3 regions of the Streptomyces sp. NPDC051940 genome follow, and region 2 is predicted to be linked to each of the others. Evidence: riboswitches for the same ligand, from Rfam matches in the RefSeq annotation. Region 2 holds a riboswitch; each other region holds the start of a gene.

Region 1 (9,906 bases), on a different contig from region 2:
AGCGCGGCCGCGGCTTTCGCCTCGCGGATGAAGCGCTCCACCGACTGGGGCTCCGCGGCGAGCGCCGGGAGCATCACCTTCAGGGCCACCACCCGGTCCAGTCGCAGGTCCAGGGCGCGGTAGACCGTGGCCATGCCGCCGACGGCGATCCGCGCGTCGACGCGGTAGCGGCCGTCGAGCGTATGCCCGACCAGGGGGTCGTGAAGGGTCGTGTCCACGAGGGGATTCTACGAGGGACGCGACGGATGCCCCGATTCCGCGCGATCCCTGCAGCAGTACTGCAGCGAAACGGTGACCCACGTCACTCTGCGGTGAGTTGGGGGGCCCGGGCCGGCGAAGGGCGGGCTCTCCGTCACACGAACGCAGGCCGCTCCGGATCGAACGCCGCGCGCCCCTCCTCGGGCGAGCTGGCCCGGGCGAAACGCCGCCGCGGGATGCGCCCCGCGCGCCGCGCCAGCCGCCCGGCCGCCACCCCGTGCCGCATCGCCGCCGCCATCAGCTCCGGATCCTGCGCCCGGGTCACCGCCGACGCCAGCATCACCCCCGCACACCCCAGCTCCATCGCCTGCGCCGCGTCGGAGGCCGTACCGGCGCCCGCGTCGAGGATCACCGGTACGCCGGCCGCCTCGACGATCAGCTCGAAGTTGTGCGGGTTGCGGATGCCGAGCCCCGACCCGATGGGGGAGCCCAGCGGCATCACCGCCGCGCAGCCGGCGTCCTCCAGCCGCCGCGCCAGGACGGGATCGTCGTTCGTGTACGGCAGGACGGTGAAACCGTCGTCGACCAGCGTCTCGGCCGCGTCCAGCAGCTCCACCGGATCGGGCAGCAGGGTCCGCTCGTCGGCGATCACCTCCAGCTTCACCCAGTCCGTGCCCAGGGCCTCGCGGGCCAGCCGTGCCGTGAGCACCGCCTCGCCGGCCGTGTGGCAGCCCGCGGTGTTCGGCAGCACCCTGATCCCGTGCTTCGCCAGAACGGACAGCACGGAGCCCTGTACGCCCGGATCGAGGCGGCGCATGGCGACCGTCGTCAGCCCGGTGCCGGAGGCGAGCAGCGCCCGCTCCAGGATGTCGAGGCTGGGCGCGCCGCCCGTGCCCATGATCAGCCGGGAGGAGAAGGCCGTACCGGCGATGACCAGCGGATCGTCCGTCATCACGGTCACCCTCCCTGCACGGCGGTCAGCACCTCGACCCGGTCGCCGTCCCCGAGAGGGGTGGCGGCCCAGCGGCCGCGGGGGACGACCGTCTCGTTGACCGCGGCGGCGACGCCCGTCGGGGCGGTGGTGAGGGTGGCCACGAGGGCGTCGAGGGTGAGGCCGTCCGGGAGCTCGCGCGGCTCCCCGTTCACACGGATCGTGCTCATGCGTTCGCCGGCTCCTTCGCGGAGGTCCGTCCGGCGAACCGGCCGGCGGAGAAGGGACGCGCCTCGGGCGGCAGTTCGCCCGTCGTCAGCACCTCGGCCATGGCGTCGCCCGTCACCGGCGTGAGAAGGACGCCGTTACGGCCGTGACCGGTCGCCAGGTGCAGGCCGTCGAGGGCGGTCGCGCCGAGCAGCGGCGCGTTGTCGGGGGAGACGGGACGCAGCCCGGCGCCCGTCTCCACCAGCGGCAGCTCGGTCAGGCCCGGGATCAGCTCGTGGGCGTCGCGCAGCAGCTCGTACACGCCGCCCGCGGTGACCGTGGTGTCCCAGCCCGTCTCCTCGCTGGTCGCGCCGATCACCAGCTCGCCGCTCGCGCGTGGCACCAGGTACACGTCGGAGCCGCGCACCACCGCCCGTATCGTGCGGGAGAGGAACGGCGCGTACGCGGCGGGGATCCGCAGCCGCACCACCTGCCCCTTCACCGGCCGTACCGGGGGCAGCAGCTCCTCCGGTACGCCGGCCAGCCGGCCGCTGAGGCTGCCGGCGGCCAGCACCGTCTGCCCGGCGGCGACCGCGCTGCCGTCCTCCAGCACGACCCCCGCGGCCCGTCCGCCGCTCACCGTCAGCTCCCGAGCCCGCGCGCGGTGGAAGGCCACGCCCGCGCGCTCGCAGGCGGTCACCAGCGCCCGCGCCAGCAGCCGGGGGTCCGTCTGGTGGTCGCCGTCCACCCGCAGCCCGCCGCGGACACCGGGCGCGAGCATCGGCTCCAGCCGGCGGCACTCGCGGCCCGCCAGCCACTGCGACGACAGGCCCAGCTGCTCCTGGAAGGCGTGCAGTTCCCGCAGCTGCGCGCGGTCGTCGGCGTCCAGCGCGACGGCGAGCGTGCCGCAGGTGCGGTACGCGATGTCCGCTCCGGCCGCCTCCTCGAGCTCCGCCGCGAAGTCCGCGTAGCGGCGGGCGGAGCTCAGATTGAGGGCGAGCAGCTCCTGCTCGCCGTAGTGCGCCTCGGTGACGGGCGCGAGCATGCCCGCCGCCACCTGCGCGGCGCCGCCGCCGGGCGCCGGGTCGGCGACGGCCACCGCCAGCCCGCGCTGCGCGGTGCGCCAGGCCGTGACGAGGCCGATGATGCCGCCCCCGACGACGAGGACGTCGTGGACGGTGCTGTGTGTGTGCGTAGCGACTGGCCGCATGGCGGAACAGCCCCTCCCTTCGCCGGCATGACCCGGATCAGGTTCGTACGGTCGGGGGCCGGCCAGCCCCCCTCTCAGCCCGGTCCGTCCGGGCTCCCGCGAGTGGTCTACGCCCGCCAGCCTAGCGGCAACGCCCGGCCACTTGAATGCCGCATCGGCGGGGCCGGGCAGGCGTGGACCCCTGCCGCGGGGAGGGGCGGCAGGGGGCCTGGTGGTGCGGGGACGTCCCGGCGGAGGCGCTCAACGGGCCAGGAACGCCGTCAGGCCGTCCAGCAGGATGCCGCTGCCCTCCTTCGCCATGTCCCGCTCCTCGGCGGACGCACACGCCTGGCTGAGCACGATCTCGCACCCGCCGTCCACCGGACGGAGGGCCAGACCCATGACCGTCGGCTCGGCACCCGGGATGTCCATCGAGAGGGTCAGCTTCTCGTGCTCGACGACCTCGATGTACGAGCCGCCGAGCGCGAAGTACCCGCCGGGCGTGACCATCGTGGCCTGCCACTTGCCGCCGGGACGGACGTCGAGGGAGACCGAACCGGGGGCCGCGTTCGCCCACTGCTCGTAGTCGCCCGGCGTGGTCCATGCCTGCCAGACCCGCTCGGCGGGGGCGGTCAGGATTCGGGTCAGGGTGTAGTCGTACGTCATGGTGTGCTCCTCGGTCATGGCCCGTCGCGGGCCCCGGTGTTGCCCCCGTGTCGGGGTGCTCGCGGGGGTAGACCAGGGACCGCGGGAAAACTCATCGCGCGGGCGGAAGCGGTCGTCACGGGGGTGGGCTGACCTATGGTGACCATGTGAGTGAGCGGACCAGCGGCCGGCGGGCCGTGATCGTGGGAGCCGGTATGGCCGGCGTGCAGACGGCGGTCGCCCTGCGGGAACAGGGCTGGGCGGGCAGCGTCGTGCTGATCGGCGCGGAACCCCACCAGCCGTACGACCGTCCGCCGCTGTCGAAGGCGGTGCTGCTCGGCAAGGCGGAGGACTCCGCGTTCGACGTGGACTTCGAGGGGCTCGGGATCGAGCTCCGTCTCGGCGAGGACGTGCTCGCCCTCGACGCGGACCGGCGGACGGTGCGTACGGAGGCGGGAGAGGTGCCGTACGACGCCCTCGTCATCGCCACCGGCGCCGAGCCCGTCGCGCTGCCCGGCAGCGAGGGCGTACCCGGCGTCCATCTGCTGCGGACACTGGACGACGCGGAGCGGCTCAAGCCGGTGCTCGCCGCGCGGCACGAGATCGTCGTGGTCGGTGCGGGCTGGATCGGCGCGGAGTTCGCCACGGCCGCCCGGGAGGCCGGCTGCTCGGTCACGGTGGTCGAGGCGGCGGACCGTCCCCTGGCGGGCGCGCTGCCGGCGGAGGTCGCGGCGCCCATGGCCGCCTGGTACGAGGACGCGGGCGTCCGGCTGCTCACCGGCGTCGCGGTGGCGCGCGTCGCGCAGGGGTCGGTGGAGCTCGCCGACGGCCGGGTGCTCCCCGCGGACGCGGTGGTCGTCGGCATCGGGGCGCGCCCCGCGACGCGCTGGCTGGCGGGCTCGGCCGTGGAGCTGGCGCAGGACGGATCCGTACGGGCGGACGAGCGGCTGCGCACCTCGGCCCCCGACGTGTACGCGGTGGGGGACTGCGCGTCCTTCCCGTCGACCCGGTACGGGGAGCGGGTGCTCATCCACCACTGGGACAACGCGCTGCAGGGGCCGGCGACGGTCGCCGCCAACCTGATCGCCGACAGCTGCGCGGACCCGGCCCGGGTGACGTACGACCCGGTGCCGTACTTCTGGTCGGAGCAGTTCGGGCGCTTCGTGCAGTACGTCGGCTATCACCGGGTGGCCGACGAGCTGGTGTGGCGGGGGGATCCCGCGGGGGCGTCGTGGTCGGTGTGCTGGCTGCGCGACGGCGTGCTGGTGGCGCTGCTGGCGGTGGGCAGGCCGCGGGACCTGGCACAGGGGCGGAAGCTCATCACGCAGGGGGCGGAGCTGTCGCCGCTGCGGGCGGGGGATCCGGCGGTGCCGCTGAAGTCGGCGGTGCGGTGAGGGGCACTCCCGGCCCTGAGAACCCCTCTGATGGACGTGCCCCGTTCCCGGTGTCGGCGGCAGATGGCAGGCTTGTCCTGTGACCGAGATTGACGCAAAGACCGATGCACTCGTACCCGCGTGGCTGACCCTGCCCGACATCGCCGAGCGACTGGGCACGGAGGTGACGCGCGTGCGCCAGCTTGTGAAGGAGGGCCAGCTCATCGCGGTGCGCCGCGGTGAGAACCGGGTGCTCATGGTGCCCGCCGACTTCATCGGCGAGGAGAAGATCGTGAAGGGGCTGTCCGGCACCCTCACGCTCCTGAAGGACGACGGCTTCAGCGACGAGGAAGCCCTCGAGTGGCTGTTCACGCCGGACCCGACCCTGCCGGGCACGCCCGCGCAGGCGCTGCGCGAAAACCGCGGCACGGAAGTGAAGCGTCGGGCGCAGGCGCTCGCCGTCTAGCCCCTCGCGGCCTGCGGCCGCGCCGCACCTCGGACGCTGCGCGTCCATGGGTGCGGCGCGGTCCGCGGTGCGCTGCGGTTAGCGCTGGCTGACGCGGTCGGCGCTGCGCGCCTCGTCCTCAAACGCCGGACGGGCTGGATTCGGTGCCGGTTGCGCTGGGATGCCGGCGGAGCGTAAGCGGAGTCGGCGCAGCCCCACCGGGGCATCGCAGGTATACCTCGGCGGAGCGCAAGCGGAGCCGCTCGCTTCGTACCGGCGGAGCGTCAGCGGAGCCGCCCCGCTCCGTATCCGGCGGAGCGCCAGCGGAGCCGTTCGCTGGGCGGCGCAGGGCGCCGTCCCCTCGCGCTCCGGCCGGCAAGGCCCCCTGGGGCCGCAGAATCGCTTCGAGCCGCCGCGACAACCGGCCACGAACACCCACCCCACCCACCCCGTCCACCCACCCCACCCACCCCACCCACCCCGCCCACCCCGCCCACCCCGACCGGTGACCGCTGCATGCCTTACCCGCCCCCACCCCCCGCCGGAGGCTGAGGCAGAATCCCCCCAGCCACGACCCGACCACCCCCGGGGGACCCGATGCCGTACCGCGCAGCGCTTCACGACGCCAGGCTCTACCTCTGCACCGACGCCCGGAAGCGGCAGGGCGACCTCCCCGCCTTCCTGGACGCCGCGCTCGCCGGGGGTGTCGACATCGTGCAGCTCAGGGACAAGTTCCTGGAGGCCAGGGAGGAGCTCGAGCTTCTCGAGGAGTTCGCCGACGCCTGCCGCAGGCACGGGAAGCTGCTCGCCGTGAACGACCGCGCCGATATAGCGAGCGCCGCGCAGGCAGACGTACTGCACCTCGGCCAGGGCGACCTCCCCGTCCCCAAGGCCCGCGCAATCATCGGCGGCCGCACCCTGATCGGCCGCTCCACGCACTCGGCGGACGAGGCCGCACAGGCGGCCCACGACCCCGGCGTGGACTACTTCTGCACCGGGCCCTGCTGGCCCACCCCCACCAAGCCGGGCCGGCACGCCCCGGGCCTGGACCTGGTCCGGTACGCCGCCGCCCTGGAGACCGACCGCCCCTGGTTCGCCATCGGGGGCATCGACGCCGGGAACCTCGACCAGGTACTGGACGCCGGAGCCCGCAGGATCGTCGTCGTCCGCGCGATCACCGACGCCGACGACCCCGGAGCCGCCGCCGCGGCCCTCGCGGCCCGCCTGCGCGCCGCGACGGACGGCGACCGAACGCACTGAACGCAGCACCGCACCGAGCGTGACCGAAACGCATCCCGTGTCACGGTCCGCCCCGAACATTCGGGCATAAGGGGCGAGCCCTTGGGCCTGCGCGTACCGGCCGGTTAGCCTGCCTCGTATGGCCCACGGCACTGCGTCGACCAGGACCGATCGAGCGATCACCGTTCGTGAGCTTCTTGCGTCTGGAAAACAGTCTTATTCGTTTGAGTTCTACGCGCCGAAGACCCCGAAGGGTGAGCGCACCCTCTGGGACGCCGTGCGCCGTATCGAGGCCGTGGGACCGACCTTCGTCTCCGTGACGTACGGCGCCGGAGGCTCCTCCCGTGAGGGCACCGTCCGCGCCACCGAGCGGATCGCCACCGACACGACGCTGACCCCCGTCGCGCACCTCACCGCCGTGAACCACTCCGTGGCCGAGCTGCGCAACATCATCGGCCAGTACGCCGACGCCGGCATCCGCAACGTGTTCGCCGTCCGCGGCGACCCGCCCGGCGACCCGATGGGCGAGTGGATCGCGCATCCGCAGGGCGTGACGTACGCCGCCGAACTGGTCAGTCTGATCAAGGAATCCGGCGATTTCTGCGTCGGTGTGGCCGCATTCACCAATATGCACCCGCGTTCGGTGGACTGGGACTCGGACATCCGGCACTTCGTCGACAAGTGCCGGGCGGGCGCCGATTACGCGATCACGCAGATGTTCTGGCACCCGGAGGACTACCTCCGCCTGCGGGACCGCGTCGCCAAGGCGGGCTGCGAGACGCCGATCATCCCGGAGATCATGCCGGTCACGAACGTCGGCCAGATCGAGAAGTTCGCACAGCTGAGCAACGAGGAATTCCCGCAGGACCTCGCGGATCGCATTCTCGCGGTCAGGGACGACAAAGCAGCGGTACGCTCCCTTGGCATCGAGTACGCAACGGAGCTCAGCGCGCGGCTGCTGGCCGAGGGAATCCCCGGTCTGCATTTCATTACGCTCAACCACTCCACGGCGACGCTGGAGATCTATCAGAACCTCGGGCTGCAGCAGCGGTCCGGACAGCCGGCATGATGCGGCGGAAGGCAGGCGGAACATGGGCGAGGGCATGAGGACTGTCCTGTACATCGCCTTCGCGGCCGTGACTCTGTGGCTGCTGTGGGAAGTGCTGATGCAGTACAAGGCGCGCCTGCGCTGGCGCGCCGTGGCGCTCGCCGGCTTCCTGCTGGTGGCGGCGGGTCTGTTCGTGCTCGGCAGCCGGATCGTCATCGGCCTGGGCGCGGTGCTGTTCGCCTGGGGCCAGATCAAGGTGACGATGTCGTACCGCAGCGGCTTCTCCGACGGCTGGGCGCTCGGCCCGCACCCGGAGGAGGACGAGGAGGACGACCGCCCGCGCGGACGCCGCCGCCCCTCCGAGGAGTACGACGGCTACGAGGAGCCCGCGCCGCTGCCCAAGCGCGCCGGCACGCCGTACGAGGACGTCCCCGCCCAGCAGGAGCCCGCCCCCGCCGCGTTCTCCCCGTTCGGCGGCGGACCGCAGGCCGCCCCCGCGGCGGCCGGTGCCGCCGCCGGCTACGACGGGTACGGCAACGGCTACGACACCGGGAGCTACGCCACCACCGGCTACGACACCGGCGGCTACAGCACGGTGGGCGGCTACGCCCAGCAGGGCCAGGACAACGGGCAGATATACGCCCAGAACGACTCCTACGCCGGCTACAGCGACCCGTACTCCGGCACCCAGTACGCCGCCACCCCGACGTACTACGACTCCGGCACCGGCGGCTACGACACGGGCGCGGCCGCCACCTACGACTCGGGCTCCTACCCGACCGCCGGCGGCTACGACCAGCAGCAGCAGTACACCGACCCGGGCTACGCCGCGCAGGGCGGCTACGACCCCTCCTACGGCCAGCAGGGCGGCTACGCGCAGGACGGCACCTGGGTCCCGCAGCAGAGCGAGGGCTACGACTCGGGGCAGTACCCGACCCAGCAGCCCGGATACCCGGGGTACGAGGAGCAGTACCGGTACTGACGGCGGGCGGACGGGTCTCGACGACAGCCCCCCCCCGCAGCTCACCGCGAGCCGCGGAAGTCCGCCCCTTCGACGATCAGGCCGGCGACCAGCGCACCGGACATACCGGCGTGCGGCAGCCCGCCGCCCGGATGCGACCAGCCGCCCACGGCGTACAGGCCCGGCAGCGGCGTCGTGTTCCCCCGTGCCAGATACGCGCCGCCCGCGCCCGCCAGCGCGGGGCCCGGCACGGCAGCGGTGCCCGTCTCCCGGGCCGTGTCGGCGGGCGTACGGACCTCGCGCCACAGAACGCGCTCCCTCAGTCCCGGCACCGCGGCCTCCGCCACCCGCGTCATACGGTCGGCGAAAGCCTCGGCCGTCTGCTGCCTGTCCCAGTCCGCACCCGTCGGTACGACGGCGGTGAGCGTCACCGCCTCGTGCGCGCCGTCCGGCCGCTGCGTGGGGTCGTCGGGGCGCAGGACGGTGACCGAGGGGGCGTCGGGGGCGTCGCCCGTGCCGAACACCCAGGACGCCTCCGCCGCCGGGTCGGGACTGTGTACGACGGTGTGGTGGACGGCGTCGTCCGGGCGCGCGCCGCGCAGCGCCAGGCATACGACGACCCGTCCCGGCATGTCCACGGGACCCGGCGCGTCGTCGCCGAGCGCCGTCAGAGTCCGCGGCGGGACACCGGCCACCACGTGGTCCGCGACCGCCGTACTGCCGTCGGCGAACTCCACCCCCGCGGCCCGGCCGCCCTCCGCAAGCACGGCGGACACCTCGGCGCCGAACGAGAAGGACACCCGGCGCTCACGGCACCGCTCGTACAGGGCGTCGGCGAGCGCGCGCAGCCCTCCCTCGACGTACCAGCTGCCGAAGGTCTGCCGCAGATAGGGCAGCACCACGGCGGCGGCCGGCGCCCGCGCCGGGTCGAACCCGTACGCCAGGGCCTCACCCGCGAGCATGGCGCCCAGCCGCTCGTCGCCGAGCTGCTCGCGCCGGATCTGGTGCAGCGTCCGCGCCCGCATGGGCCGGCGGCGGCGCAGCAGCCCTCCGCGCGCCTCCACCGGCGGATACGGATCCTCGGCGAGCCCGCGGGCGGCGTCGCCCAGCGGCTCCTCCAGCAGCGGGCGGCGGGTCGCGTCCCAGACCTCCCGGCCGCGGTTCACCAGCTCCGCCCACTCCCGTCCGGCGGCCGGGCCCAGCGCGGCGTCCAGGGCCGTGATCACGCCGCCCCGCGCGGCGGGCAGGGTCACGGACGTGCCGTCGGGGAAGACGTGGCGCAGCGCCGGGTCCAGGGCGCTCGTACGGACGCACTCCTCCAGCGGGCGCTTGCCGGTCTTGAGGAACAGATCGCGGTACACGGCGGGCAGATGCAGCAGGCCGGGGCCGGTGTCGAAGCCGAAGCCGTCGCGGGCGAGCCGCCGCACGGCGCCGCCGTGCGTGTCGCCCCGCTCGTACACCGTCACCCGGTGCCCGGCCGTCGCCAGCCGCGCCGCCGCCGCCATGGCGCCCATGCCGGCGCCGATCACCGCAATCTCTGCCATGGCCTGGACCCTAACCCGGGCCACGGGCCGTACCCGCCGCTGGTCGCCGCGGGGGCGGGGTCCGCCGCCGGCCGCTACGGGCCGTACTCGCCGCCCGTCGGTCCGCTCGCGGCCCGCTGCCGCTCG
Region 2 (9,906 bases):
TCGTGCGGTCTGGTTGCGTTGTCTTGGGTGCCGGAAACGTCGTGGCGGGCTACGGCGAGGGTGGGGGGCGGGGTCGGGTGGGGCTGCCGGGCGGGGGTTTCCGCGTGGTCGCCTTGGGCGGCGGGCGGGTGTAGCTGAGCGCGGGTGGCATTGCCGGGCGCGGGTTCTCGCGTGGTCGTGAGCGGTCCAGGGCGTGACCGGGTGGTGTGGCGCTGCCGGGCGCGGGTCCTCGCGTGGTCGCCCCGGGCGGGCCCGGCCACCCGAGGTGCGACGGCGGCCCGAACGCCACCAGCCGCCCACCTGCGCCGCACCCACCACCGTCAGCACCCGGCAGCGCAGCCGGGTGCACCGCCCGACCCGCCCGTCCCCGGCCCACCCCGCCACCGGCCAGCCCCTTACGTCACCGCCCCGCCCCGCAACACGCAGCCAGCCCCGGGCCGAAGGCCCGACCCGCGCGCCAGCGCGGGTGCCCACCCACGCCCCCCACACCCGGCAGCGCAACCGTCACTACAGCGAAACCCAGCCCGCCCACCCACACCACAGGCACCCGGCAGCGCACACCGCCAGTCCAGCGCAGCCCGCCCCGCACCGGCACCCACCCGCTCACCCCACCCACCCCCCATCAGCCCCCCAGCACCGCCACCTGCTCCCCCCGGAACTCCACCCCCACCACCGCCCCCACCTCCGGCGCCTCCGCCAGCCCGCAGGACGCCTCCAGCTCCGGGGCGTCCGTGGGGCGCAGCCGCAGCAGCACGTGGTCACCGCGGAACGTCCGTCCCAGTACCTCGCAGCGCAGGCCGTGCGGCGCGAGGCGCACGCCCGCCGGGCGGATCAGGATCGTGCGCGGGCCCTGTGCCGACCCCGGCGGCACCGGGACCTTCCCCCACGGCGTGTCCGCCGCCTCGCCGTGCACCGTCGCCGACGCCACGTTCGCGAAGCCCAGGAAGCGCGCCACGAACGCCGACGCCGGGCGCTCCCAGACCTCCACCGGCGTGCCCGACTGGGCGATGCGCCCCTCGCGCATCACCACCACCCGGTCGGCCAGCGCGAACGCCTCGCCCTGGTCGTGCGTGACCGCGAGGACCGTCGTACCCAACCCGTGGAAGAGTTCACGGAGTTCGACGACGAGGCGCTCGCGGAGCGAGCGGTCCAGCTGACCGAGCGGCTCGTCCAGCATCAGCAGCCGCGGCTCCGGCGCCAGCGCCCGCGCCAGCGCGACGCGCTGCTGCTCGCCGCCGGACAGCGTCGACACCGACCGCCGCCCCGCGCCGGGCAGGCCGACGAGGTCGAGCAGCCCGGCGGTCCGCCGCGCGGCCTCGTCCCGCCCGACGCCGTGCATGCGCAGGCCGAAGGCCACGTTCCCGGCGACGTCCCGCTGCGGGAACAGCTGCTGGTCCTGGAACATCAGGCCCACACCCCGCCGGTGCACCGGCACCCCGGTGAGATCGCGCCCGGCGAGCGACACCCGCCCGGTGTCCGCCGGCTGCAGACCGGCGACGACCCGCAGCAGCGTCGACTTCCCGCTGCCGCTCGGCCCGAGCACGCACACCGTCTCGTGCTCGGCGACGGTCAGCGACACGTCGTCGAGGGCCGTCCGGTCGCCGAAACGGACGGTGACACTGTCCAGCCGCAGCATCTAGAACTCTCCCGATCGGTCGTCGCCCCGCAGGCGTTCGAGGAGGATCAGAGCGGCCGCGCACACCAGCATCAGGATCGTGCTGAGCGCCATCGCCTGCCCGTAGTTGTACTCACCGGCCCGTCCCAGCAGCCGCGCCACCGCGACGGGCAGCGTCGGGTTGTCGGCGCGCGCGATGAAGACCGTCGCCCCGAACTCCCCCAGCGACACGGCGAACGCGAACCCCGCCGCGACCAGCAGCGCCCGCCGTACGAGCGGGAAGTCGACCTCCCGCCACACTCGCCAGGGCGACGCCCCGAGCACCGCCGCCGCCTCGCGCAGCCGGTCGTCCACCGCCCGCAGCACGGGAAGCATCGTCCGTACGACGAAAGGGACACCGACAAGCGCCTGCGCGAGCGGCACCAGGATCCACGCCGACCGCAGGTCCAGCGGCGGTTCGTCGAGGGAGATCAGAAAACCGAAGCCGACGGTGACCGCGGAAGTGCCCAGCGGCAGCATCAGCATGGCGTCGAAACCGCGCACGAACCGTCCCGCCCTCCGGCTGACGGCAGCGGCGGCCAGTCCCCCGACGACGAGGGCGATAACGGTGGCCACCGCGGCGTACGAGAGGGAGTTGCCGATGGCCTCCAGCGGAGGGACGGCGAAGGTGCCGTCGGAGGTCTGCAGCCGCTCGTAGAAGCCGAAGCCGTATCCGCCGGGGGTGGAGAAGGAGCGCTCGACGAGCACGGCGAGGGGCAGCACTATCAGCACCGCCACGACCGCGAGCACCGCTCCCAGCAGCGTCCACTCCCCCGCCCCGCGCGGGCGGCGGGCGGTGCCGGCCGGCGCGACGAGCTTCAGCGCCGTCTCGCGCCGCCGCACGGTCCACGCGTGCACCGCGAGGATCCCCGCCACGGCGGCGAACTGGACGAGCGTCAGCACGGCGGCCGTCGGCAGGTCGAGGAAGTCGGCGGTCTGCCGGTAGATCTCGACCTCCAGCGTGGCGTAGTACGGCCCGCCGAGGATCTGGATCACGCCGAAGGAGGTGAAGGTGAAGAGGAAGACCATCAGCGCGGCGGCCGCCACCGACGGCCCGAGGGCGGGCAGCGTCACCCGCCGCCACGCCGCGAGACGGCCGGCGCCCAGCACCCGTGCGGCCTCCTCCTGGCGCGGGTCGAGCTGCGACCACAGGCCGCCGACGGTCCGTACGACCACGGCGTAGTTGAAGAAGACGTGCGCGAGCAGGATCGCCCACACCGTGGTGTCCAGGCGTACGCCCCACGTGTCGTCCAGCAGCCCGCCGCGTCCGAGCAGGGCCAGGAAGGCGGAGCCCACCACGACGGTCGGCAGGACGAACGGGACGGTCACCACGGCCCGCAGGAACTCCTTGCCCGGGAAGTCGAAGCGGGCGAAGACGTACGCGCCGGGCAGCGCGATCAGCAGCGTGAGGACGGTGGACGCGGCGGCCTGCCAGACGGTGAACCACAGCACCTCCCGGATCCCGGGATCCCCGAGGACCTCCGCGAACCGCCCGAACTGCCACTCCCCGCCCTCGCGCAGCCCGCGCCCCACGATGGCGGCCACCGGATAGACGAAGAACAGCGCGAAGAACGCGGCCGGCACGGCGATCAGGCCGAGCCGTACCGCGCTCCCGCGCGCGTGCCGTAGCACCGCGGGCCGCGTCACCTCACGACGAGCGACGTCCACGTCTTGATCCACTGCTCCCGGTTCTCGTCGATCTTCGCCGGTTCCAGTCCGAGCGGGTCGACCGTGGTGCCGTACTTGGTGAAGAGCTCGGGCAGCCGCGCGTCCTCCCGTACGGGGTAGACGAACATGTTCAGCGGCATGTCCTCCTGGAAGGTCTTGCCGAGCATGAAGTCGATCAGCTTCTTCCCGCCGTCCTCGTTCTTCGCCCCCTTCAGCAGACCCGCGAACTCGATCTGCCGGAAGCAGGTGCCCGTCGACACGCCGGTGGGCGCCTGCTTCGGGGCCGGCTTCACGTCGAGCACCCCGGCCGGCGGGCTGGAGGCGTACGAGACGACCAGCGGCTTGTCGCCCTTGCCGGCGCCCGAGAAGCGCTCGAAGTACGCCTGCTCCCAGCCGTCGACGACCTCGACGCCGTTGTCCTTGAGCTGCTTCCAGTAGCCCTCCCAGCCGTCGTCGCCGTACTCGGCGATGGTGCCGAGGACGAAGCCGAGGCCCGGGGAGGAGGTGGCGGCGTTCTCGGTGACCAGGAGGTTCTTGTACTCGGGCTTCACCAGGTCGGCGAAGGTCTTGGGCGGCTCGAGCTTCTTGTCGGCGAAGTACTTGCGGTCGTAGTTGACGCAGATGCTGCCGTAGTCGATCGGCGTGACCCGGTGCTCGCCGCTGTCGAGCTGCAGGTCCTTCGGGACGGACCCCAGGTCCTTCGCCTTGTACGACGTGAAGATCCCGTTGTCGAGGCCGCGGGAGAGCAGGGTGTTGTCGATGCCGAAGAAGACGTCACCCTGCGGGTTGTCCTTGGACAGGATCGCCTGGTTGACGGCGGAGCCGGCGTCCTTGCCCTTGAGTACCTTGACCTTGAGTCCGGTCTGCTGCTCGAACTCCTTCAGCACGCTTGCGGAGGCCGCGAAGGAGTCGTGGGTGACGAGCGTGACGGTCTTCGGCGAGCCGCCGCCCGCGTCCCCGCCGGAGTCGTCGCCGCAGGCGGCGAGGGCGGTGGCGCCCAGCGCCACGGCCAGGGCGGTCGCGGCGGCGCGCCGCGGGCGGATCCTGCCATTCATCGGCTTCATCGGGCTGCTTTCCTGAACGGGCAGGGCATGGCAGCACGAAGCGAGAGTCGGCCGAACTTCCTACCCAGAATTACCTGGGCGAGGTTCGAGGGTCTGCGGCCTGTGCCCGTGGTGGACGGTGCCGCACTCTCAGCGCTGCGAGCGCTCCCCTGTCGGTTTGTACGAATGAACGATAGCAGCGTGCAGGGGCGGCGGAGTCCGGCCGGACCCGGGCCTGCTTCGCGGCCCGTTCTCCGGCCTGTCCCCCGGCCTACTTCTCCGCTGCGGCGAGCTGCCCGCAGGCGCCCTCGATCTCCTGACCGCGGGTGTCGCGGACCGTGACGGGAACACCGTGGGCCTCCAGGGCCGCGACGAACGCGCGCTCGTCCTCCGGCCGCGAGGCCGTCCACTTCGACCCGGGCGTCGGGTTCAGCGGGATCAGGTTCACGTGGACGCGGTTGCCCTTGAGGAGGCGGCCCAGCAGGTCCGCCCGCCATGCCTGGTCGTTGATGTCCCGGATCAGGGCGTACTCGATGGACACGCGACGCCCGGACTGCTCGGCGTAGCCCCACGCGGCGTCGAGCACCTCGCGGACCTTCCACCGGGTGTTCACGGGCACCAGCTCGTCGCGGAGCTCGTCGTCGGGTGCGTGCAGCGACACGGCGAGGCGGCACTTGAGGCCCTCGTCGGCGAGCCGGTTGATGGCGGGCACGAGGCCGACGGTCGACACGGTGATGCCGCGCTGCGAGAGCCCGAGCCCGTCCGGCTCGGGGTCGGTGAGGCGGCGGATGGCGCCGAGCACGCGGTTGTAGTTGGCGAGGGGCTCGCCCATGCCCATGAACACGATGTTCGACAGCCGCGCCGGCCCGCCGGGCACCTCGCCGTCGCGCAGGGCGCGCATGCCCTCGACGATCTGGTGCACGATCTCCGCGGTCGACAGGTTCCGGGTGAGCCCCGCCTGCCCGGTCGCGCAGAAGGGGCAGTTCATCCCGCACCCGGCCTGCGAGCTGATGCACATGGTGACCCGGTCGGGATACCGCATCAGCACGGACTCGACGAGCGTCCCGTCGAACAGCCGCCACAGCGTCTTGCGCGTCGTGTCGTCGTCACACGACAGATGCCGCACGACGCTCATCAGCTCGGGCATCAGCGCGTCGCGCAGCCCCTCCCGCGCGCCGGCCGGGATATCGGTCCAGTCGGCGGGATCGCTGGTGTACCGCGCGAAGTAGTGCTGCGACAGCTGCTTGGCCCGGAACGGCTTCTCCCCCAGGGCGGCCACAGCCTCCTTACGCTCCGCAGGCGTGAGGTCGGCAAGGTGCCGCGGCGGCTTCTTGACCCCGCGGGGGGCGACGAAAGTGAGTTCTCCGGGTTTAGGCATAGCCCTACCAGTGTCGCAGATCGGGAGCCGTGACCCGCACCGCGCACAGGGCCCGTGGAATCACCCGCCGCCGTCGGGCCCTGACGCTCCGTGGCACATCAGGCGGCCTTCCGACGCGGGGTGCAGCATGGAAGTACCGGCCATCAGGAGGTGCGTGATCATGACGGAGTTCATGGACGTTCACCACGGGATGAAGGGGATCACGGACGCTCAACTGCAGGAGGCACACCGCGCGGACCTGGCCATCCAGGCCGACGAGGGAGTGCAGTTCAAGCAGGCCTGGGCAGACCCCGAGTCCGGAGTGGTCTACTGCCTTTCGGAGGCACCGTCGGCGGAGGCGGTACAGCGCATTCACGCCCGCACCGGCCACCCGACGGACGAGATCCACCCAGTGCCGCTCTCGGCCTGACCCCTGCCCAGCGCGGGGAAGGGTGCGACGAGCGCCGCTCGCCCGCGCCGGGCCCATCCCGCACCGCGAGGGGCGGGCTCAGTTCACGCTCTGCCGCGGGCCGCTCAGTTCATCCCCACGAACGCCACCAGCAGCAGCCACACCACCGGCGCCGTCGGCAGCAGGGAGTCCAGGCGGTCCATGATGCCGCCGTGGCCGGGCAGCAGCGTGCCCATGTCCTTGATGCCCAGGTCCCGCTTGATCATCGACTCGCCGAGGTCGCCCAGCGTGGCGCTCGCGGCGACGGCGAGCCCGAGCACTAGACCCTGCCACCACCGGCCGTCGTCGATCAGGAACTGCATGCACAGCGCGCCGGCCACCATCGCGAAGGCCGCCGCGCCGACCAGGCCCTCGCGGGTCTTCCCGGGGCTGATCCGCGGCGCGAGCTTGTGCTTGCCGAACTTGTACCCCACGGCGTACGCGCCGGTGTCGCTCACGACGGTGAGGATCAGGAACGTGAGCACCCGCCACGGTCCGTCCGCGTCCGCCGCCAGCATCATCACCACGAACGTGGCGAGGAAGGGCACGTAGAACGCGGCGAAGACGCCGGCGGTCACGTCCCGCAGATAGTCCTCCGGCGGCTCCGTCATCCGCCAGACCAGCACCGCGAGCGCCGTGAGGGCCATCGCGACCCACGCGCCCTCCGCACCGCGGGCGTACCCGGCGACGACCATGGCGACGCCGCCGACGGCGAGCGGGATCAGCGGGGCCTTGACGCCCTTCTGCTCCGACAGCCGGGAGGTGAGCTCCCACAGACCGACGACCACGGCCGCGGCCACGACGCCCACGAAGACGACCTTGTAGACGAAGAGCGAGGCGATGATCACCGCGCCCAGCCCGAGGCCGACGCCGACGGCCGCGCCGAGGTCCCGGCCGCCGCGCTGGCGCCTCTGCGGCTCGGGCCGCGGCTCGGCCGGTCCCGCCGGCTCGGCCGGCCGTGCGCCCTGCGGACCGCTCACCGGCGGCTCCTCGGGCGGGACGCCGGGCACCATGGGCATGGGCTGAGTCTGCGCCGGATCGGCACCGACCGGCCCGGGACCCGCCGGAGCGGGCCCCTGTCCGTTCGGCCCCCAGTAACCGGGGCTGTTCGGGGCGCCCCAGGAGGAATCATTCACTGCTGAGGTGTCCCTCGAGTAGCTGTACCGGTTGATGGAGTGGGTCGTCGTGCGGGAGCCCCGCCGTAGCGCGGAGGCGGGCGCCCCCGCGCGGGCGACAGGAGGCCTCAGACCTCCGATCGCGGGCGGCAGAAGGCCGTCAGACCAGTCGCGAGCGACAGGAGGCCAGACCTCCGGTCGCGGGCGACAGAAGGCCGTCAGACCTCCAGCAGCTCCGCTTCCTTGTGCTTGAGCAGCTCGTCGACCTGCGCCACGTACTTGTGGGTGGTGTCCTCGAGCTCCTTCTCGGCGCGGCGGCCCTCGTCCTCGCCGACCTCGCCGTCCTTGATCAGCTTGTCGATGGTCTCCTTGGCCTTACGGCGTACGGAGCGGATCGACACCCGGGAGTCCTCGGCCTTGCCGCGCGCGACCTTGATGTACTCCTTGCGGCGCTCCTCCGTCAGCTGCGGGAAGGTCACCCGGATGATGCTGCCGTCGTTCGACGGGTTGACGCCGAGGTCCGAATCCCGGATCGCCTGCTCGATGTTGCGCAGGGCGCTCTTGTCGAACGGGGTCACCACGGCCATCCGCGGCTCCGGCACCGAGAACGACGCCAGCTGGTTGATGGGCGTCGGGGCGCCGTAGTAGTCGGCGACGATCTTGTTGAACATCGCCGGGTGGGCACGGCCGGTGCGAATGGCGGCGAAGTCCTCCTTCGCGACCACGACGGCCTTCTCCATCTTCTCCTCGGCCTCGAGGAGGGTCTCTTCGATCACCATTGGCTCCTGGTCTCGTCAGTGAGCGGGACTGCCGCCGCTCCCGCACGCGTCTCCCCTGCACGGTGTCCGACCGGCAGGCGGTTGTCCATCCCTCGCGGTGATGGCCATCCCTCTCAGGTGAGGGCGTCACCTCACCGGGGAGGGCTTCAGCCCCGTGTGCTGTGGTCGCTCACCAGCGTGCCGATCTTCTCACCCTTCACGGCGCGGGCGATATTGCCCTCCGCGAGCAGCTCGAAGACAAGGATCGGCAGCTTGTTGTCCCGGCACAGGGTGATGGCGGTGGCATCGGCCACCTTGAGGTCCCGGGTGATGACCTCGCTGTACTCCAGCGCGTCGAACCGCACCGCGTCGCGGTTGGTGCGCGGGTCGGAGTCGTACACCCCGTCCACGCCGTTCTTGCCCATGAGCAGCATCTCCGCGTCGATCTCCAGCGCGCGCTGGGCGGCGGTGGTGTCGGTGGAGAAGTACGGCATGCCCATACCGGCGCCGAAGATCACGACGCGGCCCTTCTGCAGATGCCGTACGGCGCGCAGCGGGATGTAGGGCTCGGCGACCTGGCCCATGGTGATGGCGGTCTGCACGCGCGAGTCGGTGCCCTCCTTCTCCAGGAAGTCCTGGAGGGCCAGGCAGTTCATCACGGTGCCGAGCATGCCCATGTAGTCGGAGCGGGCCCGGTCCATACCGCGCTGCTGCAGCTCGGCGCCGCGGAAGAAGTTGCCGCCGCCGATGACCACGGCGATCTCGGCGCCGTCGCGGACCACCGCCGCGATCTCGCGGGCGACCTTGTGCACGACGTCGGGGTCCACCCCGAGGCCGGTACCGCCGGAGAACGCCTCGCCGGAGAGCTTCAGCAGGAAGCGCCGGGGCTTGGTCCTCTCGGGGTGGCTGTGGTCCGCTCCGTCATTCATCTGGGTCTCCTCGTACACAAACCGAGAAGGCCATTGCCGCGGGGTCTTCGGTGTTTCGAATCCCGGACTCGGCAATGGCCTCCTCGTCGATCGGTCGCCGTCGTCTCCGCTTTCCCGGGTTCGAACCCTAGCGGGACGGACGGCCTTCCGCAGTTACGCTCAGGCGCCGACGCGGATGCGCGAGAAGCGCTGCAGCGTCACGCCGGCCTCGTCCAGTACCTTCTGGACGGTCTTCTTGTTGTCGTGCGCGAACGCCTGCTCGAGGACGACGTTCTCCTTGAAGAAGCCGTTGACGCGACCCTCGACGATGCGCGGCAGGGCGGCCTCCGGCTTGCCCTCCTCGCGGGAGGTGGCCTCGGCCACGCGGCGCTCGTTCTCGACGGTCTCGGCCGGGACGTCCTCACGGGTGAGGTACTTCGGCGCGAAGGCGGCGATGTGCTGCGCGACGGACTTGGCGACCTCGGCGTTCGGCTTGTCCAGCTGGACCAGCACGCCGACCTGCGGCGGCAGGTCCGGGGAGGTGCGGTGCATGTACGCGGCGACGTAACCGTCGGTGAACTGCGCGAAGCGGTCCAGGACGATCTTCTCGCCGAGGTTGGCGTTGGCCTCGTCGACGTACGCCTGCACGGTCTTGCCGGCCTCGATCTCGGAGGCGAGCAGCGCCTCGAGGTCGGCGGGGGAGGTCTTCGCGACGTGGACGGCGAGGGCCTCGGCGACGGAGACGAACTTGTCGCCCTTGGCGACGAAGTCGGTCTCGCACTTCAGCTCGACCAGCACACCGGTGGTGTTGTCGTCGGCGATGAGGGAGACGACGGCGCCGTTGGAGGCGTCGCGGCCCTCACGCTTGGCGACACCCTTCTGGCCCTTGACGCGGAGGAGCTCGACGGCCTTCTCGACGTCGCCCTCGGCCTCGTCCAGCGCCTTCTTGCAGTCC
Region 3 (9,906 bases), on a different contig from region 2:
CGCGGCGCCGATGCCGGAGGTGATGTGGTCGTACGCCGGGGCGATGTCCGTCGTCAGCGGGCCCAGGGTGTAGAACGGGGCCTCCTCGCAGATCTCCTGCTGGAGGTCGACGTTCTCCTTGATCTTGTGCATCGGGACATGGCCCGGGCCCTCGATCATCGTCTGGACGTCGTGGGACTTGGCGATCCGGTTGAGCTCGCCCAGCGTGCGCAGCTCCGCGAACTGCGCCTCGTCGTTGGCGTCCGCGATGGAGCCGGGGCGCAGGCCGTCGCCGAGGGAGTACGTCACGTCGTACGCGGCGAGGATCTCGCACAGCTCCTCGAAGTTCTCGTACAGGAAGCTCTCCTTGTGGTGCGCCAGGCACCACGCCGCCATGATCGAGCCGCCGCGCGAGACGATGCCCGTCTTGCGGCGGGCGGTGAGCGGGACGTAGCGCAGCAGGACGCCCGCGTGGACGGTCATGTAGTCGACGCCCTGCTCGGCCTGCTCGATGACGGTGTCCTTGTAGATCTCCCAGGTCAGCTCCTCGGCCTTGCCGTCGACCTTTTCGAGGGCCTGGTACAGCGGCACCGTGCCGATCGGGACGGGTGAGTTGCGCAGCACCCACTCGCGCGTGGTGTGGATGTTGCGGCCGGTGGAGAGGTCCATGACCGTGTCGGCGCCCCAGCGGGTGGCCCAGGTCATCTTCTCGACCTCCTCCTCGATGGAGGAGGTGACGGCGGAGTTGCCGATGTTGGCGTTCACCTTCACCAGGAAGTTCTTGCCGATGATCATCGGCTCGATCTCCGGGTGGTTGACGTTCGCGGGCAGGACGGCGCGGCCGGCGGCGATCTCGTCGCGTACGAACTCGGGGGTCACGCCCTCGCGTATCGCCACGTACTCCATCTCGGCGGTGGTCTCACCCCGCTTCGCGTACGCGAGCTGGCTGACCGCCCGCCCGTCCCGCCCCCGGCGCGGAAGCCGCGGCCGGCCCGGGAAGACGGCGTCGAGGTTGCGCAGGTTGCCGCCGCGCGGCGAGGTGTGCTTGATGCCGTCGTCCTCGGGGCGGACGGGGCGGCCCGGGTACTCCTCGGTGTCGTCGCGGCCGATGATCCAGTTCTCGCGCAGCGGCGCGAGGCCCCGGCGGACGTCGGTGGTGACGTCCGGGTCGGTGTACGGGCCGGAGGTGTCGTACAGCGTGACGGCCCGCCCGTTGGTGAGGTGCACCCGGCGGACGGGGACGTTCAGGTCCGGCCGCGATCCGGTCAGATAGCCCTTGTGCCAGCCGGTCTTCGTCCCGCCCCGGCCGTTTTCAGGCGTGCGTGCATCCTGCAAGGTCATGAGACCCACTCCCTACGCCGGCATTACCCGGTAACAGGTTCGGCGGTCGGCGCAGCGGTCGCGGATCAGCGATCCGTCGTCAGCGCCCTCTCAGCCCGGTGCTCCGAGCTCCCGCGGTGTGCGAATTGTGCTTGTACGGTAGCGGCCCGCCCGGCGGCGGGGGAAGAGGACCCCGTCGGGTCACCGCACCGGCGTTGATCACTCCTTCGTGGGGCATGCACCCGTTTCGCCCGGCTAGTCTGGGCGTACGGCCGAGAATCCCGTACATGGGAGGAACCATGACCGCCGATCCGCTCCACACCCACGATGGCGACTCCGCGTTGCCGGCCTGGGCGATCCCGCCCCGGGGCGGCTTCACCGCCGCGGACCTCGACCGCATCCCCGACCTCCCGCCGCACACGGAACTGATCGACGGGAGCCTGGTGTTCGTGAGCCCTCAGCGCAGCTTTCACATGCTTGCGATGTCCATGCTTGAGACGGCCCTGCGCACCCTCGCCCCTGACCACCTCCGGGTGCGCCGCGAGATGAGCGTCGTGCTCAACAACCGCAACCGGCCCGAGCCCGACATCACCCTCGTCCGGGCCTCAGCGGTCAGCGACGAGGCCGACGAGACCGGGTACGACCGCGCCGACGTGGTGCTCGCCGTCGAGGTCGTCTCGCCCGAGTCGGAGGAGCGCGACCGCAAGCGCAAGCCGCAGCTCTACGCGGAGGCGGGCATCCCACACTTCTGGCGGGTGGAGAAGGGCCACGGCCGGCGGCCCGTGGTGTACGTGTACGAGCTCGATCCGGCCGTCGGGGTCTATGTCACGAACTCCATCCAGCACGACCGGCTGAAGCTGACCGTCCCCTTCGACATCGACATCGACCTGACCGCCGTCGACCGGCTCTGACCGGGCGGGTGGTCAGCGCACCGGGCGGGTGCCGAAGACGTAGACCCGGTCGCCCTTTCTCATCAGGTGCCACAGGGCCTTCGACTCCGCGAAGCGGAGGTTCACGCAGCCGTGTGAGCCCGGCTCGCGGTAGACGCTGGCGTACGTGCCGTGCAGCGCCTGGCCGCCGTCGAAGAACTGGCTGTACGGCATGGGGGCGTCGTAGAGCGTGGACCAGTGGTCCTTGTTGCGCCAGTAGACGCGGTGCATGCCGGTGCGGGTGTCGTAGCCGGGGCGGCCGGTGCGGACGGGGACCGGGGCGAAGAGCAGCTTGGCGCCGCTCTGCATCCACAGCAGCTGCCGGTCCAGGTCGACGCAGACGACCCGGCCGACGCCGGTCGGGCAGCGGCCCGCCTTGTTCGGGTTCTTGCGCACCTTGGCCAGCAGCAGTTCGCCGTGTGTGACGGCGCCCGCGTAGCCGACGGCCGGCCAGATGTCCCGCTTGCGCTGGTACGCCTGGATCGCCGCGCAGTCCGCCGCCGACTGCCTGCCGTCCGCCTTCAACCCCAGATAGCGCTCGACCTGCCGCTGGTACGGGCCGGCCTTGCGGGTGCAGAACGGGTACTGCTTGCCGCCCTCACCCGGCGGGGACGACTCGACGTCCGGCAGCACGGGCAGCGGCTCGGGTTCGAGCTGGTTGCTCTCCAGCGCGGCCCGCCCGCGGGGGATCTCGGGGGCGATGGTGCCCTGATCGGGGGTGCTCGCGTACGGCAGGAGCTGCTGGTAGTCGGCGAGGCCGAAGTGCTCGCCCCCCTCCGGCCGCTCGTCGGCCACCGCGGGGACCGCGCCCGCCAGCAGGAGCAGTACGGCGGTCAGGGCTGCTGCCAGCGGGCGCACGGGGGCGCTGGGTGCTCTGCGCAAGGGGTCACTCCCGGAACTCGTACCTCGTACCTCGTATCTCGTACCGAGAGCTGTTGTATGTGTTATTTGAACGGAAACATATGATTCGCCCGGGTCGGGGCGTGTCGGTTCGCCCAGTAGGATTTCTCAGCATGGCGGCCACTGGAACTGAGCAGCAGGGGACGAAGGCGTTCTACGTCTCGACCCCCATCTACTACGTCAACGACGCTCCCCACCTGGGCCACGCCTATACGACCGTCGCAGGCGACGTCCTCACCCGCTGGCACCGCCAGCGCGGCGAGAAGGTGTGGTACCTCACCGGCACGGACGAGCACGGTCAGAAGATCATGCGCACCGCACAGGCGAACGGGGTCACCCCGCAGGAGTGGTGCGACAAGCTCGTGGAGGAGGCCTGGCGGCCCCTCTGGGAGCACCTGGAGATCGGACACGACGACTTCATCCGTACCACGGAGAAGCGGCACACCGACCGCGTCCAGGAGTTCGTGCAGGACCTGTACGACAAGGGCGAGATCTACCAGGGCGGCTACGAGGGCCCGTACTGCGTGGGCTGCGAGGAGTACAAGACGCCGGGCGAGCTGCTCGACGGCGAGGGCGAGTACGCGGGGCAGAAGCTCTGCCCGATCCACAAGAAGCCCGTGGAGATGCTGAAGGAGGAGAACTACTTCTTCAAGCTCTCCGAGTACGGCCCGAAGCTGCTCGACTTCTACGCCGCCAACCCGGACTTCATCCAGCCCGAGTCCGCCCGCAACGAGGTCGTGAACTTCGTCCGGCAGGGCCTGCAGGACCTGTCGATCTCCCGCTCCACCTTCGACTGGGGCGTGCGCGTCCCGTGGGACGACAAGCACGTCATCTACGTCTGGATCGACGCGCTGCTGAACTACGCGACGGCCGTGGGCTACGGCTCCGACCAGGCGAAGTTCGAGGGCACCTTCCCGGCGAACGTGCACCTGGTGGGCAAGGACATCCTGCGCTTCCACGCGGTGATCTGGCCGGCCATGCTGATGGCGAACGGGCTGCCGCTGCCGGGCAAGGTCTTCGCCAACGGCTGGCTGATGGTCGGCGGCGAGAAGATGTCGAAGTCGAACCTGACGGGCATCAAGCCGCAGGACCTCACCGACCACTTCGGCGTCGACGCCTACCGCTGGTACTTCCTGCGGGCGATCCAGTTCGGCCAGGACGGCTCGTTCTCCTGGGAGGACTTCTCCGCGCGCTACACCAGCGAGCTGGCCAACGACTTCGGCAACCTGGCCTCGCGCGTGGGCGCGATGACGGTCAAGTACTTCGGCGGGACGCTGCCCGCCGCCACGGACTCCGGTGCGGCCGAGCAGGTCATCGTCGACGGTCTGAAGGAGGCCGCCGCGGCGGCCGACCGGAAGATCGGCGAGGAGCTGGACTTCGCGGGCGGCATCGAGGCGGTCTTCGGCCTGGTGAAGAAGGTCAACCTGTATCTGACCGAGCAGGAGCCCTGGAAGGTCGCGAAGGACACGTCCGAGGCCGCGCAGGCCCGCCTCGCCACGATCATCTACACCGCGGCGGAGGCCCTGCGGGCGACGGCCGTCCTGCTGAACCCGGTGATGCCGGCGACGTCCGAGAAGCTCTGGGCGTCACTGGGTGCCGGGGCGTCGCTGGGCGCGCTGGCGGACCAGCGCGTCGACACGGTGGCGGACTGGGGCCGGCTGCCGGCGGGCGCCCAGGTCACCAAAGGCGAGATCCTCTTCCCGCGGCTGGAGGAGCCGAAGCAGGACTGAGTACAGGCGGTACGTGACAGATGCCCGGCACCTGAAGGTGCCGGGCATCTGTCGTATGTGCGGCCGATCCGGTCTGGCCCCGGCGGGGGGAGGGCCTGAACGCGTCAGGCCCTCCTGACCGCTACTACTTGTCGATGCTCAGGGTGATCATCGAGCGGACGGCCGTGTACGGGTTGGACACCGCGACGCCGATCAGAGCGGCGGTACGGTCCGCGCCGTAGTCGTCGAAGGCGAGCAGCAGGATCTCGTCCTTGCCGTCGCCGTCGAGGTCGCCCACGAGGTGCTCCCGGCCGCCGCTGGCGAAGAAGTAGCCCGAGCTCGCCGGGTACGCCTGGCCGGAGTTCAGCAGCGACGCGGAGTACAGCGACACGAACTGGGTGCCGCTGGCCACCACGAGACGGCTGCCGTCGGGGCCGGTGGCGAAGGAACTGGCGCGGATGTCTGCCAGGACGTTGACGTGGTTGTCCTGGCCGCCGGCCTGGTAGGTGCGCATCGTGGCGAGGCCGCCCTCCAGCAGCCCCTCGGGCCCGGTGGTCCAGCTGTGCAGGGTGGAGAAGCCGCCCGCCTTGGCCTCGTGCAGCAGCTCACCGGTGCGGCCGTCACGGATCTGCACCACGTTGGTCATCTGGTTCGGCGGCAGCTGGCTGCTGTTGCCGCGGACCACATAGGTGAAGACCACCGCGTGCCCGTCGCCGTACGGGATGCCGGGGGACGCGAACGTGCCGGCCCGCATCGGGATGCCGAGCACCTTGCCCTGGCTGAAGGAGGGCGCCTGCGGGGTGAAGGACCAGGCGGTCGAGCCGTCCTTGCCGTTCAGCGCGACACCGCCCACGACGGCCGACATCGTGACGTCCTTGCCGCGGCTCTGGTACTGGGCGTAGACCTTGCCGTCCGCCGCCGACAGGTCCGCGAAGGCCGGGGTGCCGACCTCCGCCGGGACGGCGTACTCCCACATCAGGGTGCCGTCGCCCTGGTAGGCGCGGACCTTGTCCGTGGCGAAGGCCACCTCGGCGGCGGCGTCGCCGTCGAGGTCGGCGGCGACGACGTTGCGCACGTACTCGCCGGCCGGCGCGTTGATCACGCTGAGCACCTTGCCGGTGCGGGCGTCCAGGACGGCGGCGGCGGTGTCGGCGGCGACGACGATCTCGTCCCGGCCGTCACCGGTGGTGTCCGCCTTGATGATCTGCACGATACGGCCGGGCAGGGTGGCCGACCACAGGCGCTTGGGCGTGCCGGCGACCAGCGAGGGGCCGTCGTAGGCGAACACGCCGTTGGAGGAGCCGCCGACGACGACGTCCTGCTTCTTGTCGCCGTTGACGTCGGTCGTCTGGGCGGTGTAGGGGATGCCCTCCAGCGGCTGGAGGGACTCCTGCTTTCCGCTGCCCGCGTTGTAGACGAGGACGTTCTGGTCGGTGTCGACGGTCCGCAGCCGCCAGCCGCCGTCCTTGACGAACGGCTGGGTGTCGAGCATCGAGCCGACGACGCCCTGCTTCTGCCACTTCACCGCGCCGTTGTTGCCTGCGAAGGCGACGATGCGGGCGTAGTGGGCCGAGCCGCGGTTGTCCGCGGTGACGGTCTTGCTGTCGTCCATGTAGGAGGCGACGATCTTGCCGTCGACGGCCTGGACGCCCCAGGCGGCGCCGACGTCGCCGCTGCTGTTCGGCCGCTTGACGGTGCTGCTCCACAGCAGGCTCGCGTCGTCGCCGTTCAGGGCGCGGACGCTGTTGCTGCTCATCCAGATGCCGTCGACGGTGGACTCGCTGACCGTGTACTCCGGCTTGGCGTCGCCCTGGATGTCGCCGACCTCCAGCGTCAGCGGCAGCGCGTTGACACGCGTGCTGAGGCTGGTGCGCGTGCCGTCGGCCGGGTCGTACGAGGTGATCTCGTACTTGACGCCCTCGTTGGAGTCGGACTGCTCCAGCGCCACGATCCGGTTGCGGGAGGTGTCCAGGTGCAGCTGGCGCACGTACAGCCGGCCGCTCTCGGCCCACTTGACGCTGCCGTCCGCGGTGTCGAGCACCAGGGTGTGGCCGGAGGGGGTGAGGTCGGCGGTGTACTTGCGGCTCTGGTTCCAGGACACCGCGACGAGCCCGCCGCCGATCGGCTCCAGGGCGCCCCAGGTGACGCCGGTGTAGGTGCCCGCGTCGTAGGTCCAGGTGTCGGACGGGGTGAGCTTGCCGTCGGCGTAGCCGAAGCGGATGCCCGTCAGGGTGGTCTTGGAGTCCGCCGGGGAGTTGATGTTGGCGAACGGCGAGTCGGCGATCAGCAGGGTCTTGCCGGCCAGCTTGACCTGGTATGCCGCGGCGTACAGCTTCGACCACAGGGTCTTGCCGGTGGCGCCGTCGAGGACCGTGACGAAAGTGCCGTTGGGCAGAGTGGAGCCGGGCGAGGTGAACGGCTGGTACGGCTTCACGCCGACCCTGGCGGTGAAGACGATGTCGTCCACGCCGTCGCCGGTCAGGTCGCCGGTGGTCACGCCCTGGTCGGAGGCCGGGGTGAACGGGCCGACCGCGTTGTAGCCCATCACGACCGCGGCCGGGTAGGGCTCCTGCTGGGCGGACGGGAGCGGCGTGACCTTCCAGTCCCCGTACAGGGAGGTCGTGTCGCGCGACCACAGCTGCTTGCCGTCGGCGCTGATGCGCTGGATCGGCGTGAGGCTGTTGACGGAGTAGTAGTCGCCCTGCGTGCCGCCGACCGGGTAGGTCACGGCCATACCCTGGGCGCCCTCGACACCGGACTTGCGGTTCAGGTTGTACCTGGTGGTGGCCGTGGTCGACGAGCCGGAGTCGTCCGCCGTACCGGCGGTGTCCGAGGACGAGGCGTCCGTGCCGTCGGACGACGTGGAGTCGGTGGACTCCTCGGCCGTCTCCCGCGCGTCGAGGCTGCGCCCGTCGCCGTAGATGTCCGGCGTGATGCGCTGCGCGATGTCCTCGGCCTGGGTGTCGGAGTACACCTGCAGGTCGATGTCGTCGGCCGCGTGGGCGGCCGGGGCGGCGCTGAGCGCCAGCCCGGAGGCGATCAGCGCCGAGGCGAGGCGCAGACCGCGGCGGTTGATGTTGCTCATCAGACGCCCTTCGGGGTGAAGCGGATGGCGGTCGCGTCGCTGAGGACGGTCTCGTTGAAGGAGTGGCCCAGGCCGTCGGTGCCGGCCTGGTTCTCGATGCCGGTGGTCGCCGAGGAGCCGCGCTGCAGGGCGCTGGTGCCGATGCCCTTGTACTGCAGGGTGATGGCGCCGGTGGCCTCGTCGAAGACGGCCTCGAAGGAGATCCGCACCGAGGTGTCGGCGGCGAAGGCGGCGTTGTTCCACACGATGGCGAACTTCCGCGATCCGGCGGTGCCGGTCGTGGAGGTCTGCACGCTGGAGCGCTTGTCCAGCACCAGGTCGTCCCAGAGGACGGCGACGGCGCCGTTGGGCTGGCCGGCGGCGGGCAGCGCCGTGTTGGCGAAGTCGCCCAGGCGCGGCTCGAGGAAGTTGACCAGGCCGTTGGTGCTGACGGAGGCGCTGGTGTAGTCGACGCCGTAGTAGCGGACCGGGAACGGAAGGGAGATCGTCATGGCGTCCTCGTCACCAGTCAGGGCGGTGTTCGTGGCGCCCTTGATCCAGGAGGCGGCGACCGGCGCGCAGGAGTACGTGCGGCCCGTGTCGGTGCGGTTCGGCAGCTTCACGTCGGCGGTCTCGTCGCCGTCGACGGTCACGGCACCGGAGTAGCTGCCGTTGCACACCACGGGGGCGGTCGGGATGGCGCTGAGGCTGTAGGAGCCCTCGGCCACGTCGGACAGCGTGTAGCGGCCCGACGCGTCCGTCTTCACGGCCGGGACGGGCGTGCCGGGCACGGTCACGGTGGTGTTCGCGATCGGCTGGCCGGTGACGTCCAGCACGGTGCCGGTAACCGCGTGGTGGGCGACGGCGGCGAGCGCGAAGTCCTCGTCGGCGTTCTGGCCGGTGGTGAACTCGGCGGTCCGGGTGCCGGTCGCGTAGCCGTAGCCGGAGACAGTGAAGGTGTAGCTGCCGGCCGGCAGCGTCAGCCGGTACGAGCCGTTCGACTTCGTGGTGACGGTGCGGGTCGTGTCTGCGTTCTTCGCCGTGATCGTCATATCGGACAGCGTGGCGCCGGTGGCCTGGTCGGTGGCGGTGCCGGTGATGACCGCAGCGGTGTGCGGGGCCGCGTCGACGGAGGCGAGGATGTCGAGCTTGCCCTCGCCCCAGACGTTGTTCATGCCTGCGGTGCCGCCGCAGTGCGTGTCGTCCACGTCACGGGCGCTGGAGTTCAGCAGCGCACGCGTGGCGTCGATGTTCCCGGCCAGCGACGGGGCCTCGGCCCACAGCAGCGCGACGGCGCCCGCGACGTGCGGGGTGGCCATCGAGGTGCCGCTGATGGTGTTGTACGTCGAACCCGGCCAGGCGGAGCGGACGTTCACGCCCGGCGCGGCGATGTCCGGCTTGGCGGAGCCGTCGAGGAGCGACGGGCCGAAGCCGGAGAACTTCGCGATCTTCCCGGTGGCGTCGTAGGCGCCGACCGCGTACGCGGCCGCCTGGGCGCCCGGGGTGCGCGCGGTGCTGCAGGTCACGCCGTTGCCGTCGTTGCCGTTGGCGAACGCCTCGAAGATGCCGGCCGCGTTCCAGGCCGCGACGATGTCCGAGTAGAAGTCGGTGACGCCGCCGCCCCACGAGTTGTTGACGATGTCCGGCGCCAAATCGGGGCGCGGGTTCTGACCGTTGCGGTCGGTCGGCGCGAGGATCCACTGACCCGACGAGAGCAGGTCTCCGTCTTCGCAGTCCGTGTCGCTCGCGCAGCCCTTGGCGGCTATCCACTTGGCACCGGGGGCGACGCCGAGGCCGTCCTTGCCGACCATCGTGCCCATGGTGTGCGTGCCGTGGCCGGCGTTGTCGCACGGGGACGAGGTGGTGCAGACGCCGGTCGGGTCGTAGAAGTTGTAGTCGTCGCTGGCCGAGGAGCCGGTCCAGCCGCGGTAGGCGGACTTCAGCGCCGGGTGGTCCCACTGCACGCCGGTGTCGACGTTGGCGATGACGACGCCCTCACCGCGCT

Evidence for each region. A riboswitch is a leader RNA that binds a small molecule or an ion and turns the genes downstream of it on or off. The one in region 2 is predicted to bind thiamine pyrophosphate.
Region 1: it holds a riboswitch for thiamine pyrophosphate, as region 2 does, so the genes downstream of both, thiO (glycine oxidase ThiO) here and AB0M28_RS34535 (thiamine ABC transporter substrate-binding protein) in region 2, are expected to answer to the same signal.
Region 3: it holds a riboswitch for thiamine pyrophosphate, as region 2 does, so the genes downstream of both, thiC (phosphomethylpyrimidine synthase ThiC) here and AB0M28_RS34535 (thiamine ABC transporter substrate-binding protein) in region 2, are expected to answer to the same signal.

What each region holds. Positions count from the first base shown of each region.
Region 1 is NZ_JBFAXR010000062.1:9,608-19,513, reverse strand. Features, by position in the region: gene pknB (Stk1 family PASTA domain-containing Ser/Thr kinase) at 1-218, opposite strand, end outside; gene AB0M28_RS23285 (thiazole synthase) at 353-1,150, opposite strand; gene thiS (sulfur carrier protein ThiS) at 1,156-1,359, opposite strand; gene thiO (glycine oxidase ThiO) at 1,356-2,546, opposite strand; TPP riboswitch at 2,544-2,656, opposite strand; gene AB0M28_RS23270 (SRPBCC domain-containing protein) at 2,787-3,209, opposite strand; gene AB0M28_RS23265 (FAD-dependent oxidoreductase) at 3,386-4,564, shown strand; gene AB0M28_RS23260 (Rv2175c family DNA-binding protein) at 4,644-5,009, shown strand; gene thiE (thiamine phosphate synthase) at 5,586-6,248, shown strand; gene metF (methylenetetrahydrofolate reductase [NAD(P)H]) at 6,367-7,296, shown strand; gene AB0M28_RS23245 (hypothetical protein) at 7,331-8,257, shown strand; gene AB0M28_RS23240 (NAD(P)/FAD-dependent oxidoreductase) at 8,299-9,780, opposite strand; gene AB0M28_RS23235 (DUF4126 domain-containing protein) at 9,855-9,906, opposite strand, start outside.
Region 2 is NZ_JBFAXR010000142.1:76-9,981, forward strand. Features, by position in the region: gene AB0M28_RS34525 (ABC transporter ATP-binding protein) at 623-1,636, opposite strand; gene AB0M28_RS34530 (iron ABC transporter permease) at 1,637-3,286, opposite strand; gene AB0M28_RS34535 (thiamine ABC transporter substrate-binding protein) at 3,298-4,377, opposite strand; TPP riboswitch at 4,426-4,547, opposite strand; gene rlmN (23S rRNA (adenine(2503)-C(2))-methyltransferase RlmN) at 4,637-5,743, opposite strand; gene AB0M28_RS34545 (SCO4226 family nickel-binding protein) at 5,904-6,152, shown strand; gene AB0M28_RS34550 (phosphatidate cytidylyltransferase) at 6,257-7,306, opposite strand; gene frr (ribosome recycling factor) at 7,504-8,061, opposite strand; gene pyrH (UMP kinase) at 8,211-8,972, opposite strand; gene tsf (translation elongation factor Ts) at 9,132-9,906, opposite strand, start outside.
Region 3 is NZ_JBFAXR010000001.1:233,587-243,492, forward strand. Features, by position in the region: gene thiC (phosphomethylpyrimidine synthase ThiC) at 1-1,320, opposite strand, end outside; TPP riboswitch at 1,312-1,445, opposite strand; gene AB0M28_RS01125 (Uma2 family endonuclease) at 1,587-2,210, shown strand; gene AB0M28_RS01130 (L,D-transpeptidase) at 2,223-3,110, opposite strand; gene metG (methionine--tRNA ligase) at 3,242-4,858, shown strand; gene AB0M28_RS01140 (FG-GAP-like repeat-containing protein) at 4,983-7,922, opposite strand; gene AB0M28_RS01145 (S8 family serine peptidase) at 7,922-9,906, opposite strand, start outside.